3 regions of the Paenibacillus beijingensis genome follow, and region 1 is predicted to be linked to each of the others. Evidence: riboswitches for the same ligand, from Rfam matches in the RefSeq annotation. Region 1 holds a riboswitch; each other region holds the start of a gene.
The links. Region 1 has a riboswitch for cobalamin ahead of VN24_RS03445 (energy-coupling factor ABC transporter permease). Riboswitches for the same ligand answer to the same signal wherever they lie in the genome.
Positions count from the first base shown of each region.

Region 2: another riboswitch for cobalamin. It lies ahead of cobJ (precorrin-3B C(17)-methyltransferase); the one in region 1 lies ahead of VN24_RS03445 (energy-coupling factor ABC transporter permease).
Region 3: another riboswitch for cobalamin. It lies ahead of VN24_RS21350 (ABC transporter substrate-binding protein); the one in region 1 lies ahead of VN24_RS03445 (energy-coupling factor ABC transporter permease).

Region 1 is NZ_CP011058.1:718,984-721,179, reverse strand. It holds gene VN24_RS03450 (hypothetical protein) at 174-557, shown strand; cobalamin riboswitch at 709-895, shown strand; gene VN24_RS03445 (energy-coupling factor ABC transporter permease) at 1,043-1,804, shown strand; gene VN24_RS03440 (energy-coupling factor ABC transporter substrate-binding protein) at 1,801-2,094, shown strand; gene cbiQ (cobalt ECF transporter T component CbiQ) at 2,091-2,196, shown strand, end outside.
Region 2 is NZ_CP011058.1:5,133,419-5,135,614, reverse strand. It holds gene VN24_RS23190 (FAD-binding oxidoreductase) at 1-221, shown strand, start outside; gene VN24_RS23185 (MFS transporter) at 221-763, shown strand; cobalamin riboswitch at 851-1,044, shown strand; gene cobJ (precorrin-3B C(17)-methyltransferase) at 1,265-2,196, shown strand, end outside.
Region 3 is NZ_CP011058.1:4,709,962-4,712,157, forward strand. It holds gene VN24_RS21345 (heavy metal translocating P-type ATPase) at 1-212, shown strand, start outside; cobalamin riboswitch at 298-549, shown strand; gene VN24_RS21350 (ABC transporter substrate-binding protein) at 834-1,856, shown strand; gene VN24_RS21355 (FecCD family ABC transporter permease) at 1,864-2,196, shown strand, end outside.

The DNA of each region.
Region 1 (2,196 bases):
TTGGTTCCGCTCCCCTTTGAATAGCCGCGGGGAGTCGTTTTTTAGGTAGTTTTAAAAAAAAGTAAAGAGTTATTTGCTTGCCCTCCGTTTTTCTAGTAAAATTTAATAGAAGCCATCATAACTGTTGAAGATTGGACAGACGTTGAACGGCTAAAGGATAGGGGGCGAAGACGATGCTGAAGCTGGGTGAAAAGGTCGTCATTGTGGCCGATCATTTCGAACAGAACCTTCCGATCGGGGAGTACGGATATATTATCGCTTATGACCGCAATGCGGACAGCATATTTGAATATGTTGTGCGCGTGCCGTCTGCGAACCGGAGTTTTCTGCTGCCGGGCGAAGATGTGGAGCTTGAGGCTGCACTGATTCAACAGGAAGTCGACCGGGTTGAACGCGAGGCGCTGATCGACTTTGCGCTTGCCACTCGCAACGAGGAGCTGTTCAACCGCATTATGAACGTCAAGTCTTCGGACGAAGAGACCGCCGATGCGGGGTCGAAAGAAGTGCAAAGCCGCGAAGACTTCATCAAGCAGGTCAATTTGAAAGCCTGGATTTAATATTTGCCGCACTCATAACCCTGAGGTTATCCTCAGGGTTTTTTTTAATGGTACGCCCTTTGAGACCGCGATCGCCGTTTCGGCTTGTCTCTCTTTCGAAATCTCAATTGACAGTCAACGACGGGAAATGATAGTTTTAATTAAAAGCTAATCATATTCCAATAAACTAGGTGCCTTTGCGGATGCAAAGGGTAACAGGGAATCGGGTGCAAATCCCGAGCGGTCCCGCCACTGTATACAGGGAGTTTTCTTTTCGAACGTCACTTGGGTAAAACCGGGGAAGACAAAAGAAAACGTCGATCTGAAGCCAGGAGACCTACCTAGTTTGTATCGCCATATTGACCTTCGCGGAAAGGAATTGGTGTACGTTTGTTGCTGCCGACGACCGGGAACTTCTTTTTGTCGTCTGTTCATGCGTGCCCAAACCAATCCTGCATAAGCCGGGATTGGTTTTTTTTGTGTGAATATAAAGAGGAGGAATGGTTGTGAAGGTTAACAAATCGGCTGTATTGCTGATCGCGGGTTTTGTTTGTTATTTATGGGTCAATGAGCCCCGGTCCGCTTATGCGATGCACATTATGGAAGGGTTTTTGCCTCCGGCATGGGCGATGTTCTGGTGGGCCGTATTTATTCCGTTTTTTATGTTGGGCGTGCGCTCGCTCATCAAATTAACGAAAGAAGCGCCGGAGCTGAAGCTGATGCTGGGTCTGGCCGGCGCATTCACCTTTGTGCTTTCGGCGCTGAAGATTCCGTCGGTTACGGGCAGCAGCTCGCATCCGACCGGTACCGGGCTTGGCGCCGTCATGTTCGGTCCGCTGCCGATGAGCGTGCTCGGCTCGATCGTGCTTTTTTTCCAGGCGACGCTGCTTGCTCACGGCGGTTTGACGACGCTGGGAGCAAACGCGTTCTCGATGGCGGTGGCGGGGCCGATGGTCGGATATGCGGTATATACGTTGATCATGAAATCGACCGGCAAGCAAAAGCTGTCGATCTTCACCGCTGCGGCGCTCGCCGATTTGTCGACTTACGTCGTGACGTCGATTCAACTGGCAGCCGCTTTTCCGTCCGCGGACGGCGGTTTTATCGCTTCGTTTGCGAAGTTCGGCGGCATCTTTGCCCTGACTCAAATTCCGCTTGCCGTTAGTGAAGGTTTGCTGACGGTGCTGGTTTGGAACTGGCTGCAATCGTACAGCGGAAATGAGCTTTCGTTACTGCAGCGCAAAATGAAAGGAGCTGGCAGCAAATGAACAATAAGGTCAAAAACGGGTTAATCGTGGCTGCGGTTATTTTGCTGGGCGTTTTGCCGCTGCTGCTTGTGAATGGAGAGTTCACAGGAGCGGATGGAGCTGCCGAGGAGATGATCAGGGAGATTAATCCTTCCTTCGAGCCGTGGTTCACGCCGCTGCTTGAGCCGCCCGCGGAAACGGAAAGCATGCTGTTTGCGCTGCAGGCCGCCATCGGAGCCGGTTTTATCGGTTATGTGATCGGCTTGTTTAAAGGCAGATCGTCCAAGTCGTCGAACAAGGACAAGCGATGATCAAAAGCATCGATACGCTGTCGTATGGCAACCGGTTCAGATCCGTGTCGCCGATGTGGAAGACCGGCTTTGCCGCCGTGATGGTTGTGCTGTCGTATTGGA
Region 2 (2,196 bases), 1.3 Mb from region 1:
CGAAACAGGCCACGACCCGGCGAGGGATACAGCGAATTATTGATGAAGTTATCCGTCATCAAGGCACGTATTATTTGCCTTACGTCGGCTATCCGACTTTGGAGCAGTTTCGGGCAGCGTATCCGGAGAACAAAGCTTTCTTCGCAAAAAAGGACGAATACGATCCGGATCATCTTTTTATGAACCATTTCTTTGAACAGTATAGAGGGGACGAAACGTAGTGGAGATCAAGTGGCTCATCCGCTCCCAAAGCATCGTGACGCTGGCAGCCGGTATGATATATCCGTATTACCTGTTGTTTCTCAAAAATCTCGGAAACAGCTACTCGAAGTACGGGCTCGCGTTCGCCGTATTTACAATCAGTTCGGCACTTGCATCCCAATGGCTTGGAGCAAGGCTCGACCGGTATGGCCCGCTAGTGCTGGTCTTGAGCTCGCTAGGAATGACGGCGGCCATGCTGGCTTTTCCGTGGGTGGGCTCCTACTTCTGGGTAATCGTGCTGCAACTGCTGATGGGCACCTGCAGCGCCATGCAAAAAATGGGGGAGCGCCTGCTGCTAGCCGATGGGAGCCAGTCCGGGGTACGCGGACCCGTTCTAGCAAACTACCAGTTCTGGACGTCGGTTGCTTCAGGGTTTGCCGTCCTGATCGGCGGTTACCTGCTCGATTGGTTAACGATCAATGCCCTGTTCTACACGAGCGCCTTGCTCTACGCGGTTAGCTCGTGGGCTGTGTGGAAGCATCGGACAGGTTCAAGGCAATGAAGCTTTGCAACGAATACTCTGTCGAAGCGATAAGGAAATATAGAGTAGACGAAATGATGAACAATATGTTATAGTTCAAATTATTTGCACATATTTTATGGAACCAGGTGTCGAGTGGAAGCATTCGACTTAATAGGGAAACCGGTGAAATTCCGGTACGGTCGCGCCACTGTAAGCGGGGAGCTGCTCTATTGCCACTGTTTCAATGTTTGAAATGGGAAGGCTGTGAGCACAAGCTATGATCCGCAAGTCAGGAGACCTGCCTGTTCTATCAACACCATTGAACCTACGCGTAATAGGGAGGTGTAAGGCAGCAACTTGCGGGTGTGAGGTATGCCGTTAATCGGTTTGCCGATCGGAAGGCCCCTTGTTCATTTCCTTATACTAGTTCTGTTCGTAGGCATCTCCAATGGGGGTGCTTTTTTTGTTGCATTCCTAGAAGGGTGTTGTTTGTTCAGGGCAGCGGATTGCGAAATGATTGTAATGGATAGGGGGAGCGTTATGGCTGAAACAAAGGGCAAGCTGCTCATTATCGGATTTGGGCCTGGAGCATTTGAACATATTACGGAGCGGGCGCGGCAGGCGATCGAGGAGAGCGACGTTATTATCGGCTACAACACTTACGTCGATCTCATTCGCGGGCTTTTGACCGATCAGGAAATTGTGCGGACGGGAATGACGGAAGAAGTTAGCCGTGCGCAGGAAGCGGTACGTCAGGCAGAGATGGGAAAAAAAGTCGCGGTCATCTCCAGCGGCGATTCCGGGGTATACGGCATGGCCGGACTCGTCTACGAGGTGCTGATCGAGAAAGGCTGGAAGCCGGCATCGGGCGTAGAGGTCGAAGTTGTTCCGGGCATTTCTGCGATTAATTCATGTGCTTCGCTTCTTGGAGCACCTGTGATGCACGATGCGTGCACGATCAGCTTAAGCGATCATTTGACACCATGGGAGACGATCGCAAAGCGGGTGGATGCGGCAGCGTCCGCTGATTTTATTATTGCGCTGTACAATCCGCGAAGCGGGAGACGCACCCGCCAGATTGTGGAGACGCAGCGCATCTTGCTGAAATACCGTTCGCCGGAAACGCCGGTCGGTCTCGTCAAAAGCGCTTATCGTGACCGCGAGCAGGTGATATTAACGACGCTCGGCTCCATGCTGGACCATGACATCGGGATGCTGACGACGGTTATCATCGGCAACTCCACGACGTCTGTTTATCAAGGTTTAATGATAACGCCGCGCGGTTACCAGCGTAAATATACGCTGCAAACGGACGAGCAGCCGCTTAAGCCTCATGAGCGACTGCGCACGGAGGCGGAGCCATGGTCGCTAAACGCCCGCGAGGAAAAAAAGGACATGCGAGAAGAGGCGGATGAACCTGAAGTGGTCGAGGCGGCGCAGGCGGTACGGACCAGCGTGCCGGAGGCTCCGGT
Region 3 (2,196 bases), 1.8 Mb from region 1:
CGATCAGCCGCCTAACGCTTCGCAATATCCGGCAAAATCTGGCCTTTGCGCTGTTGTACAATATGATGATCGTGCCGCTGGCGGTCTGCGGCCTGCTTCAGCCGTGGATGGCCGGAGGCGCGATGGCGCTCAGCTCGCTGTCGGTCGTCTGCAACGCGCTGCGGCTCGGCCGCTTGATTGACCGCAAGCTGAAGGAGAATTCGGCAGAATGATGCGGCAGCGGGCACGCGCGGCGCAAGCTTTGCGGATAAGGATAGACAAGCCGGGGAAGGGATGGTATAGTTACTACGAATCTTTTTCATAAACATGGAAACAGGTGCCGCAGCGCGGGAGCAGTAGCTTTCGCCCGCAGCGGTTAAAAGGGAAGTCCGGTGAAATTCCGGCACGGACCCGCCACTGTAACAAGCGTTCCGCCTTCGGCAGTCTTTAAGCATGCCGTATCTTCGGAACATGCCGCGCACAGATGCTGTCACTGGAGCTTCATACTCCGGGAAGACATGCACGGCAGCAGCTTGAAGCCAGGAAACCTGCCTGTTTCAGGACGCTGTAACCTACGAGGATTTAGGGTGGTGTCGGAGAGAGGCTGCTTGCTTTGAGGGAACCTGTATTTTGATATGGTTGCCGCCGGACAAGCAAACCTTTTGTTCCTGTAGACAGGAAGCACTTCCGACACGTTCGGAGGTGCTTTTTTTAAATATAAGAAAGGATAACGTTTCATGCTGATCCTTCCTTAATATTTTCACAGCGAAACTTTTGACCGCTGTTGGAGATGAAGACAGCGCTCAAAAGTTTCTGCTTCAAGTTTTAAATTAAAGACAGGGGTGTTGGAAGAAATGAAACAACAAGCAATGAAATCCTTCAAATTATCGGTTGCCATCATGATCGCAGCAGTAATGCTGCTTCTCGCCGCATGCGGCAGCGGCGGCGAAAGCGGCAGCGGAGCCTCCACGAACGGGGCGCCTGCAAACGGTGCGAGCCAATCGGCCGCGTCAGAGGAACCAAGTACGGGAGCGGCAACCGGCAATTCGGCGGACGCCAAGACGACCGCGTATCCGCTGACGGTCAAGGATGCATCGGGAACGGAGATTACGTTTGACAAAGCTCCGGAGCGCGTCGTATCGCTCGTGCCGAGCGAAACGGAAACGTTATTCGCGATCGGAGCGGGCGATGAAGTCGTTGGCGTCGACGAATACAGCAACTATCCCGAGGAGGCAAGCAAAAAAACGAAAATCGGCGATTTGAAGACGAATGTGGAAGCCGTCACCGCGCTTAATCCCGACCTCGTTGTCGCCTCTTCGACGATGAATGCGGAAGCGATAGAAAAGCTGCGCCAGCTGAACATTAAAGTGTACGCGTCCGCACCGAAAACGTACGATGAAACGGTTGACAAAATCGGCCAGCTCGGTCTCATCATGAACAAACAGGAGCAGTCCGGACAAGTGCAGCAGCATATGAAAGATGTGAAGCAGCAGGTCACGGACGCGGTGAAAGACGCTCCGAAGACAAAAGTGTACCTGGAGTTTTCGCCGGGCTGGACGGTCGGCAAAGGCGAGTTTATGGATGAACTGGTGACGCTGGCGGGCGGTACGAATGTGGCCGGCGACCAAAGCGGCTGGTTCGAAGTCAACTCCGAACAAATCGTCAAGGCCAATCCGGAGCTGATCGTATATCCGAAATTGGACGGTAACCCGATTTTGCCCGGCATTAAGAGCCGTGCGGGCTGGTCGGTTATCGACGCGGTGAAGAACAACCGCTTCGCGGAAGTGCCGATGGATCCGCTTGTCCGTGTCGGTCCCCGCCTCGCGGACGGGCTTCTCGATCTGGCAAAGGCGATTCATCCCGACCTTGTGAAATAAAATGGGCATCAAAGCCAAATTGTACGGTTATGGAGGAGCAGGCTTGCTCCTCCTTGCCTTTTCTGTCGTTGTCAGTCTTTCTCTCGGCTCTGCCGGAATGTCCCTTCATGATGTATGGGGCATTTTGACGAGTCGATTGTTTGGAGGCGCAGCCGACGGTTGGAACGAAGGCCAAGAGGCCATCGTGCTGCAAATCCGGCTGCCCAGAGTGATGCTTGCCATTCTGATCGGCGCCGCACTTGCCCTCGCCGGAGCAGGATTTCAGGGCGTCCTGCGCAATCCGCTGGCCGATCCATTCACGCTTGGAGTCGCTTCCGGCTGTTCGGTGGGGGCAGCATTT